2 regions of the Lysinibacillus sp. 1 U-2021 genome follow, and region 2 is predicted to be linked to the other one. Evidence: riboswitches for the same ligand, from Rfam matches in the RefSeq annotation. Region 2 holds a riboswitch; the other holds the start of a gene.

Evidence for each region. A riboswitch is a leader RNA that binds a small molecule or an ion and turns the genes downstream of it on or off. The one in region 2 is predicted to bind glycine.
Region 1: it holds a riboswitch for glycine, as region 2 does, so the genes downstream of both, QH639_RS10065 (amino acid permease) here and gcvT (glycine cleavage system aminomethyltransferase GcvT) in region 2, are expected to answer to the same signal.

Annotation. Positions count from the first base shown of each region.
Region 1 covers NZ_CP123966.1:1,974,172-1,977,790, forward strand. Annotated here, with positions in the region: gene QH639_RS10055 (lipoate--protein ligase family protein) at 1-557, opposite strand, end outside; gene QH639_RS10060 (rhodanese-like domain-containing protein) at 770-1,156, shown strand; glycine riboswitch at 1,721-1,797, shown strand; gene QH639_RS10065 (amino acid permease) at 1,963-3,300, shown strand; gene QH639_RS10070 (glutaminase) at 3,334-3,619, opposite strand, start outside.
Region 2 covers NZ_CP123966.1:3,086,592-3,090,210, forward strand. Annotated here, with positions in the region: gene gcvPA (aminomethyl-transferring glycine dehydrogenase subunit GcvPA) at 1-691, opposite strand, end outside; gene gcvT (glycine cleavage system aminomethyltransferase GcvT) at 717-1,820, opposite strand; glycine riboswitch at 2,069-2,161, opposite strand; gene QH639_RS16000 (shikimate kinase) at 2,306-2,821, opposite strand; gene QH639_RS16005 (hypothetical protein) at 2,842-3,003, opposite strand; gene comGF (competence type IV pilus minor pilin ComGF) at 3,020-3,445, opposite strand; gene QH639_RS16015 (hypothetical protein) at 3,442-3,619, opposite strand, start outside.

The DNA of each region.
Region 1 (3,619 bases), 1.1 Mb from region 2:
AAATCTAATAAAATGGCGCCATGCTGTAAAATGACACCCTTTTGACGTGTTTGAGCACTTCCAGCTATTTTTTTCCCTTCTACGACAAGTTCATACCAACTTGGTGCATCAAAGCAAACAGCACTTTTTGGACTCTTCAGGTCCGCTCTTTTCTCCTCTGTATCAGGTACACTAAAATAGGCATCCATACCCAGGTTATGGAAACCTTGCAAAATTCCCTCACTTAACACACGATATGCCTCTGTCACAGATTCTGGCATATTCGGATAGCTTTCCGTCACAATGACACTATAAGTTAGCTCATGTTCATGTAGGACAGCTCGTCCACCAGTTGGTCGACGTACAAAACCTAAGCCTTGTTCACGCACAGCATCTAAATTAATATCTCTTTTAGCTTGTTGAAAATAACCAATGGATAATGTCGCAGGCTCCCACTCGTAGAAACGAATTACTGGTGGAATTAACCCCTCACTATGCCAATCAAGTAAGGCTTCATCTAGTGCCATATTAAAAGAAGGACTACATTTCCCTGAATTTAAAAAATACCAAGTTGTCATATGCTCATCTCCTACAAATATAAAATGATCCATCAGGCCCCACCTGTGGGTCAACTTTAACGAATAGTATACTACAGTTCAAATTGCGAACGATTGCTTGTGTAACGAAAAAAGCGATTTCGCTACAACCTAGTTAATTTTATCAAACTCATTGGACTATCGCTAGCGCATCTTTTATAATAATAGAGAAGATAGAAAGGGGTAAGAAAATCTTGGACATACTTATCACAATCGGTGTCGTTTTAGTAGTCACAATTGCATATATCGGAATTAATGCACTACGACTCAAAAAAGCCGTAACCAACCTAACACAAGAGCAATTCATAGAAGGCTATCGTAAAGCCCAGCTGATCGATGTTCGTGAGCAAAAAGAATTTGATGCTGGTCACATTCTTGGTGCACGAAATGTTCCTTCGACAACACTACGTCAACGTTATAAAGAAATTCGCCCAGATTTACCAGTATATCTATACTGTCAAAATACAGGCCGTAGCTCACGTGCTGCACTATTTCTTAAAAAACGTGGGTACAACCAAATTTACCAACTTCAAGGTGGTTTCAAAACTTGGACAGGTAAAATAAAAGCAAAAAAATATTAATGCTCTCATCAGAAAAAGTCGTCTCAAAGTACTATGAGACGACTTCTTTTTTAAAAAATTCAGAGTTTCTACTATATTATATCTATTTCAAATGATGCTGTACGAGCTTCATGTCATTAAATTAAAAAAGTAAAGCAACAAAACGCATTATAATCCCCTTTTTGATACAAAGTCTACTTTGAACGAGTTCGCTACTTGAGTCGGGTCCTCATAAAAATGAGCGCTTCGTCCACTTTTTTGAGCGTCCTTTTCATTTGTTTGAGCACTTCCACACTCTTTTGGAGCGGTTTTCACTTATGTTTGAGCACTTCGACAGCTATGTTGAGCAATCTTCCAATAATCCATCTCATATTAAAAACCCCTTCACGAAACACTTTGTATGACCAAAAATACTATTTTTCGTTAGAGATATGCCTGTTACGAACCCCATTCTTCTATTTTTCTGAAAATAGTCAAAATTTATTGTTGAATAATTTTAGAAGCACTGTTAGGATGTATAATATCTTACAATAATAATTGATTATCAAGTTAATAAGCTATGAATGCTATGGATCAAACTATAGCAGGAGCAGTTCTGGAGAGAGCGCACATTGCGTCGCCGAAGGGTTCACTATCTCAGGCAAAAGGACAGAGGAGTAATACAGCTTTTATAAGCGATGCTACATAAAATATTTAACCTATTTCATGTAGACATCTGTGAGTAAATGATATTTGTTATTCTGACGTTTTTCCGAGACTAGTGTCACAACTAGTCTCTTTTTATTTTTCCAGTCATAGTTTTTTATGCATCTTTGAGGGGGATTAACGTGGAACAGCAACAATTAAAACGAGATTTAAAAAATCGCCATGTGCAGCTTATTGCCATTGGCGGAACAATTGGGACTGGTTTATTTTTAGGCTCTGGAAAAGCCATTGCCTTAGCAGGGCCTTCGATCATCCTAGCCTACTTAATTGTGGGGACAGCGCTATTTTTTGTGATGCGTGCCTTAGGTGAATTGTTACTATCCAACGCAGGCTACACTTCATTTACGGATTTTGCATCCGAGTACATAGGGCCTTGGGCAGGTTATGTAACAGGTTGGACATACTGGTTCTGTTGGATTATGACCGCAATGGCAGACATTATTGCGGTGGGGGTTTATACACAATATTGGTTTGATCTCCCACAATGGGTGCCAGCCATTGGTTGCCTTGTATTGTTATTACTACTAAATCTATTAACCGTTAAGCTTTTTGGTGAGCTAGAATTTTGGTTCGCTATTATTAAAGTTATTACGATTGTCGCACTTATTATTATTGGTCTTATTATGTTAGTAACTGGCTTTCAAACTAGCTCAGGGACCGTATCAGTTGAAAATCTGTGGGCACATGGAGGCATGTTCCCAAATGGTATATACGGCTTTTTAATGGCCTTCCAAATGGTAGTCTTTGCATTTGTTGGAGTGGAATTAGTGGGGGTTTCAGCAGCTGAAACCGCAGATCCTCAAAAAAATATTCCTTCTGCCATTAATAAAATTCCATTTCGCATTTTGCTTTTCTATGTAGGGGCATTATTTGTCATTTTATGTATTAACCCATGGTATGAAATGTCTGCTTCAAGCAGTCCCTTTGTCCAAGTGTTTACATTAGCAGGTATCCCGATTGCTGCTGGTATTATAAATTTTGTTGTGCTTACTTCAGCGGCTTCAGCAGGTAACAGTGGGTTATTCTCCACAAGTCGGATGCTCTATAATCTTGGTAACAATAAACAGGCGTCTCCAGCATTCGCAAAACTCAACAGAAACAGTGTGCCAAGTAATGCTCTCGTTATTTCTGCTATTGTTGTATCAGTTGGTGCTCTGTTAAGTAAGTTGATGCCAGAGAATGCCTTTAGTGTTGTGACGACAATCAGTGCAATTTGTTTTATATGGGTGTGGAGCATTATCATCATTTCTCACATCATCTACAAACGAAAAAAACGTGCTTTACATGAAGCTTCCATCTTCAAAGCACCACTGACTCCTTTTATCAACTACGTCGTGCTTGCGTTTTTCGCCTTTTTATTAATGGTGATGTTTATTTCTGAGGCTACGCGTACAGCACTGCTGTTAACACCAATTTGGTTTATCGCTTTATTTATTATTTATAAAATGAAAAAAAGATGACTTCAGACTAAGCGCTGAAATCATCTTCACTTATTAAAAAATAGTCATATCCCATTCTGTTGCTAGCTGTTTCAGCAACTGTACACCTGCCACACTGTTTCCTATTGGATCAATCGCTGGTCCGTAAATTCCGATACCACAGCCAGTAGGAAACGGCGAGTGCAGGCCTGCATGTCCTGGAACAGCCGCAAGAATCGCACCTGATACACCACTTTTGGCAGGGAGGCCAATAAATGCCGCAAACTTCCCTGAGGCATTGTACATACCACACGTTACCATTAAAGCCTTCGCTAATTTTGCCACTTGTTTTGGGAATAGC
Region 2 (3,619 bases):
GTGCAATATCCCCGATCACTTGGATGTCTTCCACTTGGCCGAAGAAGTTTGGATATTGTGCAATAACAGCTGCTGTGTTGTCATCGATCAACTCTTTTAATGCATCCACATCTGTCACACCATCTTTTTGCGGGATAGTCACAATCTCAATGGATTGACCGTAGGCATATGTAGCAACAACATCGCGATATTCTGGGTGCACTGCTTCAGACACTAAAATTTTCTTGCGACGCGTATGACCAGCTGCCAGCATACCTGCCTCTGCTAAAGCTGTACCACCGTCATACATAGAAGAGTTTGCAAGATCCATACCCGTTAGCTCGGCAATCATCGTTTGGAATTCAAAGATGGCTTGTAGCTCACCTTGTGAAATCTCAGGCTGATATGGTGTATAAGCCGTATAGAACTCTGAACGAGAAATAACATGGTCCACGATCACTGGTTTATAGTGGTTATAAACACCTGCGCCTAAAAATGATACATTGGCATTTGTATCCTTATTTTTAGCAGCAAGTGCCGTTAATTCTTTTAATAAAGCAGATTCTGATTTAGCTTCTTTAATATCATAAAGGCCTTTAAAACGGACTTTCTCAGGAATATCCTCAAATAACTCATCGACTGAGGATACACCGATTACGTCTAACATTTCTTTTTGATCTTGCTCCGTCATAGGTAAATAACGATGTTTCATAAATGTAGGTCCCTCTTTTCAACTATTATTTTGAACGCTTGTAAAACGGTGTTTCTACTGTTATTACCTTTAAGTGTTTACCGCGAATTTCGATTTCTAGCTCAGTTCCGATTGTTGCGAATTGACTGTCAATTAATGCGTGACCAACATTACGTTTAGATGAAGGAAGCTGTGTACCAGTTGTCACTTCACCGATTTCTTGACCATCCTTAAACACTTTGTAGCCATGGCGTGGAATGCCTTTATCAATCATTTCAATGCCTACAAGTTTGCGTGGTAGACCATTTTCCTTTTGAGCTACTAATGCTTCATGACCAATGAAGCCTTCTTTATTTAATTTCACAGCGAAGCCAATACCAGCCTCTAGAGGAGAAATTGTTGCTGATAGCTCTTGACCATATAGTGGTAGCCCCGCTTCAAAACGAAGTGTATCACGACATCCTAGTCCAGCTGGAACCACACCTTTTTCTTGACCTGCCTCTAAAATTTTACCCCAAAGCGCTTTGATGTCTTCTGGAGCGCCATATAATTCAAAGCCATCTTCACCTGTGTAGCCACTGCGCGAAACTAATACTTTATGTCCGGCAACCTCCACATTCTCTTGGAAGCGGAAAAATTTAATGGCACTTACATCAGTTGAAGTAAGGGATTGAAGAACTTCTTCTGCTAATGGTCCTTGCAGAGCAATTTGTGCGTAGGCATCCGATTGGTTATCAATCGTCACATCATATTGATGTTGATTTTCCATCATCCAATCATAGTCTTTTTCAATGTTAGCTGCATTGACACATAATAAATAGTGATTGTCAGCTAATTTATATGTTAATAAATCATCAACAACGCCACCATCTTCATAGCACATTGCCGTGTACTGCGCTTGACCGTCAACAATTTTTGAGACATCATTTGATAACAGATTTTGTAAAAAACCTAATGCATCGGGACCAGTTACTAAAATCTCTCCCATATGTGATACATCAAATAAGCCTGCACGATTACGCACTGCATCATGTTCTTCTTTAATAGAAGAGAATTGAACAGGTAATTCCCATCCACCGAAGTCAACTGTTTTTGCACCATATTTCGCGTATTCTTCAAATAGAGGTGTACGTTTTAATTCATTCGCCATTCTTTTTTGCCCCCTTATTGTTAGTTACATTTTTACTGGTAGTAGTTCGTCTGCTTTTTGCATTCCTACAATCAATTACGTAAAACTGGCTATAGACATAAAAAAAGACAGACGAACCCCTTTTCGGGATTCTCTGTCCTTGCACCTGAAAGTTACACCAGACTGGCTCGCAAGCTTTACCCTTGCCAATCAGTCGGCTTTCCCCTTTGGTGGCTGTTATTGTTATACTACAGCTCTCTCCAGAGTTGCGTCTTGTACGAGTCCTTTTACCTGAGAGATTCATAGCCCATTGCTACTTGCTCCTTCGGTGGCGTCTACACGCTCTCTCCCCGCACAATCATCCGCCCAAGATAAATCTTGGTACTATTTAGTATTCAATGAACATTTAGTTACTTATTTGTCTATATCCTAACATTAAATGCATTGGAAAGGCAATCATTTTTTAAAAGATAATAAAACACGAACATTAAATTGACATAATATATTCATCGTTCGTTTTTTAACCTTTTCACTTGAAATACTAAATACTCTAGAATTTGGCGAATCGTCCTACCTTCTGTCAGTACCTGAATATGACCTGCATCACGGTAAAACTTCCTTCTGTAGTGATACAGACTTTCTAGCTCCTCCTTTGTAGAGCTCTGTACAATGGGTCTATTTGGATCATGCTGAACTCGTTTATAAATATCCTCAAACGACGCATCTAAAAAAAACACCAATCCACTGCGTCTCATAATTTTTCGATTTTCAGCATTAATGGCAACGCCACCACCAGTCGAAATAATGCAAGCCTCGTCCCTGAAATTTTTCAAAAATTCTGTTTCTATTTCTCGAAAGTGGGCCTCACCGTATTTTTCAAAAATCTGTGGAATGGTCATCCCCTGCTGACGCACAATTTCATGATCCATATCATAATATGGCATCTTCAATAAATAGCTTAAGCGTCTTCCTAATGCACTTTTTCCACTACCCATAAAACCAACTAAATATATTTTTCGCAATTCGATTCACCTTCTTATAACTACGATTCTACACTGTCTGACAAAATTTGTCCCAATAAATTTATCGTAGCTCGAACATTCAATTTTTCTAGCCCATCATATGTTCGATACTGCATTTCATAAGACATATAATACGCAAGAACAAAAGTAGTTACAAAAAATAATAATGCAATTGCGATCAAAAAAATAGCCCCTCTGTCATTTTTCAATAATTGGCACATAAAAGGCTCGCTCCTTTTGAATACCACTCGCCATTTCAACAGCTACCGTCAGCTTATTTTCGGAATAGCTAAATTGACATTTATTGATTCCTATTAGCATAGGAACATGTCCACCCTTTACCTGCTCACGAATAATATTTGAGTAGCAATCAACATGATGGAGCGTATTAGCTGTTTGGAAAGTTATTCTTTTTTGATCTTCACGAATGGAAAAGGTGGAAAGTTCTTTTAGAGAGAGGTTCAAGTCGGAAACAAATAGTTCCCACTTTGTTTGTTCATCTGTTAGCATAGTTGATTTCATTTCTGCAAACCAAAGTATTATAAGGACAAAAAAATGAGAAATAAGCACAAAAACGACTAATTGAAACATAGCTTCTATTAATGTATAGCCTTTTTCATTCATGAGGCTTCACCTGTCACTTGGATACATTTTTGGCGTGACTCCTGTAAATTTTGAAATTGGACACAAATTTGTTGTTCGTCAACGATCCAATGATAAGCAACCTGTTCAATGGTCCGAGAGCCCTCTGTTACTTGAATCGCATGGTACTGTTTTAAACCTTCGTATGCTGTTTCA